2 regions of the Kitasatospora sp. NPDC053057 genome follow, and region 2 is predicted to be linked to the other one. Evidence: predicted binding sites of a transcription regulator. Region 2 holds the regulator's gene; the other holds the start of a gene.
The links. The regulator HrcA, encoded in region 2, represses chaperone genes, less so after heat shock. The targets are predictions, from matches to a motif close to TTNGCACTCNGNNNNNCNGAGTGCNAA.
Positions count from the first base shown of each region.

Region 1: a site for HrcA is predicted at 1,008-1,034, ahead of groL (chaperonin GroEL). Genes of this name have one in related genera too.

Region 1 is NZ_JBITZP010000025.1:36,127-39,534, forward strand. It holds gene ACIG5E_RS24920 (ubiquitin-like small modifier protein 1) at 1-79, shown strand, start outside; gene ACIG5E_RS24925 (cold-shock protein) at 642-845, shown strand; gene groL (chaperonin GroEL) at 1,190-2,812, shown strand; gene ACIG5E_RS24935 (hypothetical protein) at 2,928-3,284, shown strand; gene ACIG5E_RS24940 (hypothetical protein) at 3,281-3,408, opposite strand, start outside.
Region 2 is NZ_JBITZP010000029.1:19,941-23,348, forward strand. It holds gene ACIG5E_RS26715 (hypothetical protein) at 1-191, opposite strand, end outside; gene htpX (zinc metalloprotease HtpX) at 224-1,144, opposite strand; gene hrcA (heat-inducible transcriptional repressor HrcA) at 1,411-2,445, shown strand; gene dnaJ (molecular chaperone DnaJ) at 2,519-3,408, shown strand, end outside.

The DNA.
Region 1 (3,408 bases), on a different contig from region 2:
GTTCGCCGAGGGCCTGGCGACCGAGATCAAGGACGGCGCGAGCGTCTCGATCATTCCGGCGGTGGCCGGCGGCTGCTGAGCCGTTCCCGGCCTTCCGACCCGCTTCCGGGTCTGCTTCGCGGCCGCCCGTACGTACGGAATTCCACTCTCCGTATGTGCGGGCGGCCGCTTGCATTTCGGCGGGAATATTTCCGGGTCAAGTCGGAGTAGAGTGTGGCTCGGCTGGGAACAGGGCTTCCCCTTCCGGCCCACGGCGTGGTTCGCCGGAGGGCGTCCGGACGCTGGGGCCGGCCCGGGAAACATGTCAGGCAGATGTCAGAATTCCTGCGGGCATTTGGGTAATTCGTCCGCTATGTCCCGCGCGGAATGCCGAGTTCCTTCCGATTTGCTCGGTGTTGTCTCTTGACGGTGCTGCGGAATTCCCGGCGGTTGACCCTGTTGCAGAGGGCGTCGATCCGGATACATTCAGCGGCGGTCGACGTAATCACCCGCTCACGGAAGCCGTCCGGCGTTCCCGTGGGGAGGATTGCGGCGTGCACGGCTGCGCCCAGGGGGGGTTCCCCGGGCCGGCCTTCAAACCAGACCCGGGCCCGTGACCTGCGGGACCGTGAAGGGCCAGCACAGCACTAGGGGAGTTCGGAATGGCTCAGGGCACCGTCAAGTGGTTCAACGCGGAGAAGGGCTACGGCTTCATCGCGGTCGACGGTGGTGCGGACGTCTTCGTCCACTACAGCGCGATCCAGATGGACGGCTACCGCACCCTCGAGGAGGGCCAGCGGGTCGAGTTCGAGATCTCCCAGGGACAGAAGGGCCCGCAGGCGGACATGGTCCGCGCGGCGGTCTGACCCCTTCCGAATCCAGGAGCTCGGCACGGCCCACGGCTGGTGACCACTCGCTTCTCGACGGGCCCGTACGACACGCGTCGTACGGGCCCGTTCGCGTTCCCGCACGGGCCCGGACGGGAGTCGGTGCGGGCCCGGAGGACGGCTCGCGGGTTGGCGATTGGGCTTGCACTCGACCACCCGGAGTGCTAATCATTGCGTTAGCACTCACAGTGTGAGAGTGACAGCGGACCGGGTCGGTGAGGCCCCCGGGAGCGGTAGGGGAATGGACCTCCGCGCACCAGGGCCGTCCGTCGCGGGCACCCCTTGGTCCGAGCAGTCGACCGTGTCCCGGAGGACCACTTCTGATGGCCAAGATCATCGCCTTTGATGAGGAAGCTCGCCGCGGCCTTGAGCGTGGCATGAACCAGCTCGCCGACGCAGTGAAGGTCACGCTCGGCCCCAAGGGTCGCAACGTCGTGCTGGAGAAGAAGTGGGGCGCCCCCACGATCACCAACGACGGTGTGTCCATCGCCAAGGAGATCGAGCTCGAGGACCCGTACGAGAAGATCGGTGCGGAGCTCGTCAAGGAGGTCGCCAAGAAGACGGACGACGTCGCGGGTGACGGCACCACCACCGCCACCGTGCTCGCCCAGGCCCTGGTTCGCGAGGGTCTGCGCAACGTCGCCGCCGGCGCCAACCCGATGGCCCTGAAGCGCGGCATCGAGAAGGCCGTCGCCGCCGTCTCGGACCAGCTGCTGGCCCAGGCCAAGGACGTGGAGACCAAGGAGCAGATCGCCTCCACCGCCTCCATCTCCGCCGCTGACACCCAGATCGGCGAGCTGATCGCCGAGGCCATGGACAAGGTCGGCAAGGAAGGCGTCATCACCGTCGAGGAGAGCAACACCTTCGGTCTGGAGCTCGAGCTCACCGAGGGCATGCGCTTCGACAAGGGCTACATCTCCGCCTACTTCGCCACCGACCTGGAGCGCATGGAGGCGACCTTCGAGGACCCGTACATCCTCATCGCCAACTCCAAGATCGGCTCGGTCAAGGACCTGCTCCCGCTGCTGGAGAAGGTCATGCAGAGCGGCAAGCCGCTCGTCATCATCGCCGAGGACGTCGAGGGCGAGGCCCTGTCGACCCTGGTCGTGAACAAGATCCGCGGCACCTTCAAGTCCGTCGCCGTCAAGGCCCCGGGCTTCGGCGACCGCCGCAAGGCCATGCTCGGCGACATCGCCATCCTCACCGGTGGCACCGTGATCTCCGAGGAGGTCGGCCTCAAGCTGGAGAACGCCGGCATCGACCTGCTGGGCACCGCCCGCAAGGTGGTCATCACCAAGGACGAGACCACCATCGTCGACGGTGGCGGCGACAGCGAGCAGGTCGCCGGTCGCGTGAACCAGATCCGCGCCGAGATCGAGAACAGCGACTCGGACTACGACCGCGAGAAGCTCCAGGAGCGCCTCGCCAAGCTGGCCGGCGGCGTGGCCGTCATCAAGGCCGGCGCGGCCACCGAGGTGGAGCTCAAGGAGCGCAAGCACCGCATCGAGGACGCCGTCCGCAACGCCAAGGCCGCCGTCGAGGAGGGCATCGTCGCCGGTGGTGGCGTCGCCCTGCTGCAGGCCGGTGTCGCGTTCGACAAGCTGGAGCTGGACGGCGACGAGGCCACCGGTGCCAACATCGTCAAGGTCGCGCTGGAGGCCCCGATCAAGCAGATCGCGACCAACGCCGGCCTGGAGGGTGGCGTCGTGGTGGAGAAGGTGCGCAACCTCCCCGCCGGTCACGGCCTGAACGCCGCCACCAACGAGTACGTCGACCTGATCGCCGAGGGCATCATCGACCCGGCCAAGGTCACCCGCTCCGCGCTGCAGAACGCCGCCTCCATCGCGGCGCTGTTCCTCACCACCGAGGCCGTCATCGCCGACAAGCCGGAGAAGGCCGCCGCGGCCGCCGGCGGCGGCATGCCGGGCGGTGACATGGACTTCTGATCCTGATCGCTTCGATCGGGTCGGTTGACTCCTCGTCCGCGTGGGCGGTCCCCTTCGGGGGGGGCCGCCCACGCGGCGTTTCGGCGTGTCCCGGGTTTCGGCGGAGAATGGACGGATGGCTTCCGACGACATCGAGACCGCCCTGCACAACGCGCGGGCACTGATCCTGGCCGACCTCACCGCGCGGGACGTGGCGGACGCCGCCGTCGTCTCGCTGGTGGAGCAGGCCGTCACCCACCGCCGCTGGTGGCTGGAGCAGTGGCCGGACGGCACCGAGTACGTGCTCGGGCTGGTCGCCCAGGACGTCCAGGACGCGCTGCTGGAGGCGTACGGGCGGTGGCCGCTGTGCACCGCCTGCGCGGCCGACGGGGACCCGCACGCGCTGGGCGTGGAGCCCGAGTTGGGCCCGGAGCCGCACTGGGTGTGCGGCAAGCAGGGCGTGGTGGTGGCGCCGGTCGGCGAGCTGGTCTAGAGGCCTTCGAGTTCGGCGGTCAGGTTGGCGCGGGCGGCCGCGGTATAGCGCTGGTGGGCGGCGGGGGTGCGGTAGAGGGCCGGGAGCGCCAGGAGCTGGCGCAGGACGGCGGCCCGGCCCGCGC
Region 2 (3,408 bases):
GCCCGGACCTGCTGCTCCACCTGGACGAAGGACGCGCCCTCGACGGCAGCGAAGCAGACCGAGCCGAGCCCGGTGGGCAGGAACCCGGCCGCGGCCTCCAGGGTGAGTGCGGCGGACGGCACACCGAACAGCTGGTCGAGGTCGGGCTTGACGGGCTTGGTGCGGCCGAACAGGGCGTCCAGGAATCCCACGGGGGTCCTTTCGTGAACGGGGTCGTAACGGGTCAGCGGCCGAGCTGCTCGGAGATCTTCGCCAGCTGGGCCAGTCGCTTCTCCAGCGTCGGGTGGGTGGAGAGCAGCTGGGAGGCGGTCTCCTTGGCGTTCAGCGCGGGGGCGAAGTAGAAGGCGTTGTAGGGCTGCGACTTGCGCAGGTCCTCGGTGGGGATGGCGGAGATCTGCCCGGTCACCTTGGTGAGGGCGGAGGCCAGGGCGCTGGGCCGTCCGGTGAGCTGGGCGGCGGCCCGGTCGGCGGCCAGCTCGCGGTAGCGGGAGAGCAGCCGGGTGAGCAGGAAGCTGATGGCGTAGACGACCATCGACACCAGCGGGATGATCAGCGCCGCGATGGCCGCGTTCTGGTCGTTGTTGTTGCGGCCGCCGCCCATGAACCCGCCGTACATGGCGATCCGGGTCATCGCCCCGGCGAGCACGCCGAGGAAGCCGGCGATGGTCATCACCGCGACGTCCCGGTGGGCGACGTGCGACAGCTCGTGCGCCAGGACGCCCTCCAGTTCCTCCGGTTCGAGCCGGCGCAACAGGCCGGTGGTCACGCACACCACGGCGTTCTGCGGGTTGCGGCCGGTGGCGAAGGCGTTGGGCATGTCGTTGTCGGCGACCGCCACGCGGGGCTTGGGCATGTCGGCCAGGGCGCAGAGCCGGTCGATGGTGCCGTGCAGCTGGGGGTACTGCTCCTCGGTCACCGGCCGGGCGCCCATGGCCCGCTCGGTGATCTTGTCGCTGAACCAGAACTGGGCCACGAACAGCCCGCCGGAGATCAGCACGATCAGCGGCCAGGCCCCGCGCAGCAGCGCGATCAGCAGGCCCGTGAAACCGACGTACAGCAGCCCGATCACGAACATCGTCGCGACCATGCGGCCGGTCAGGCCGCGGTCGGGCGCGAAACGGGTGTGCTGGCCCGAGCTCGACATCTCTTGCTCCTCCGTTCGCCGTCGCTTTCGATGCTGCCACCCGGACGGCCCCGGGGCACCACCCCCGCACGCGGAGTGTCGTGGTGGCCGTCCGGAACTGCGGGCAGGATCACCCTGGCCGGGCCGTTCCTGCGGTAGGACCCGGGCCGTACACTGGCAGGTACGGTTTTGGCACTCGTGTGCGCAGAGTGCCAAGGTCGGGCCCTCCGAGGAGCGGCTCGCAGCATCACAGACGGACAACGTGCGAAGACGGAGGTGCGTGCCCCATGGCCGGTGAGGTCCGCCAGCTGGACGACCGCAAGCTCGCCGTGCTGCGCGCGATCGTCCAGGACTACGTGGGCACCGAGGAGCCGGTCGGCTCCAAGGCCCTGGTGGAGCGGCACAACCTCGGGGTGTCCCCGGCCACGGTCCGCAACGACATGGCGGCGCTGGAGGAGGAGGGGTACATCCACCAGCCGCACACCAGCGCCGGGCGCATCCCCACCGACAAGGGCTACCGGCTGTTCGTCGACAAGCTCGCCGAGATCAAGCCGATGAGCTCCCCGGAGCGCCGGGCGATCCGGCACTTCCTGGACGGCGCCGTCGACCTGGACGACGTGGTCAGGCGCACGGTGCGGCTGCTCGCCCAGCTGACCCGGCAGGTCGCCGTGGTGCAGTACCCCTCGCTCACCCGCTCCACCGTCCGGCACATCGAGCTGGTGGCGCTCGCCCCGGCCAAGGTGATGCTGGTGCTGATCACCAACACCGGCCGGGTCGAGCAGCGGATGATCGACTGCCCGGGCACGGTCGGCGAGACGGTCCTGGCGGACCTGCGGGCGCGGATCAACGCGCGGGCGGCCGGCCAGCGGCTTCCGGACGTCCCGGGACTGCTGGAGGAGCTGCCGGGGATCTTCGAGCAGGTCGACCGGCCGACCGTCAGTACTGTCCTGGCGACGCTGTTCGAGGCGCTCGCCGAACAGAACGAGGAGCGGATCATGCTGGCCGGCACGGCCAACCTGACCCGCTTCGGGCACGACTTCCCGCTCACCATCCAGCCGGTGCTGGAGGCCCTGGAGGAGCAGGTCGTCCTGCTCCGCCTCCTGGGTGAGACCGCGGACGCCGCGATGACGGTCCGGATCGGGCGGGAGAACGCGTACGAAGGGCTGAATTCCACCTCGGTCGTTTCGGTCGGCTACGGTTCGGGCGACGAGAGCGTGGCGAAACTGGGCGTGATCGGTCCGACCCGGATGGACTACCCGGGCACAATGGGGGCGGTGCGAGCGGTGGCACGGTACGTGGGGCAGATCCTGGCCGAGTCGTAGCAAGCAACCGCCGTCGGAAGTCCGGCGGCGGTGTCCAGTCGCACTACTACAGGCGGAACAAGCGGAGCATTTGGTGGCCACGGACTACTACGCGGTACTCGGCGTCCGACGGGATGCGGGGCAGGACGAGATCAAGAAGGCGTTCCGGCGCCTGGCACGCGAACTGCACCCGGACGTCAACCCGGACCCGAAGACGCAGGAGCGGTTCAAGGAGATCAACGCCGCCTACGAGGTGCTCTCCGATCCGCAGAAGCGCCAGGTCTACGACCTCGGCGGCGACCCGCTGTCGCCCGGCGGCGGTGGCGCGGGCGGCTTCGGCGCCGGCGCGGCGGGCTTCGGCTTCTCCGACATCATGGACGCCTTCTTCGGCGCCGCGGCCGGCCAGCGCGGCCCGCGCTCGCGCACCCGCCGCGGCCAGGACGCCATGATCCGGCTGGAGATCACCCTGGAGGAGGCCGCCTTCGGCACCACCAAGGAACTCCAGGTCGACACCGCCGTCACCTGCACCACGTGCAACGGCGAGGGCGCGGCCCCCGGCACCTCCGCCCAGACCTGCGACATGTGCCGCGGCAAGGGCGAGGTCTCCCAGGTCACCCGGTCCTTCCTGGGCCAGGTCATGACCTCCCGCCCGTGCCCGCAGTGCCAGGGCTTCGGCACCGTCGTGCCGACCCCGTGCCCCGAGTGCGCGGGCGACGGCCGGGTGCGGGCCCGCCGCACCCTGACGGTCAAGATCCCGGCCGGTGTGGACAACGGCACCCGGATCCAGCTGGCCGGCGAGGGCGAGGTCGGCCCCGGCGGCGGCCCGGCCGGCGACCTGTACGTCGAGATCGCCGAGACCAGCCACAGCGTCTTCCAGCGGCGCGGGGACGACCTGCACTGCACCGTCACCATCCCGATGACGGCCGCCGCGCTCGGCACCCAGGTGCCGCTGCAGACCCTGGACGGGCTGGAGGAGGTCGACAT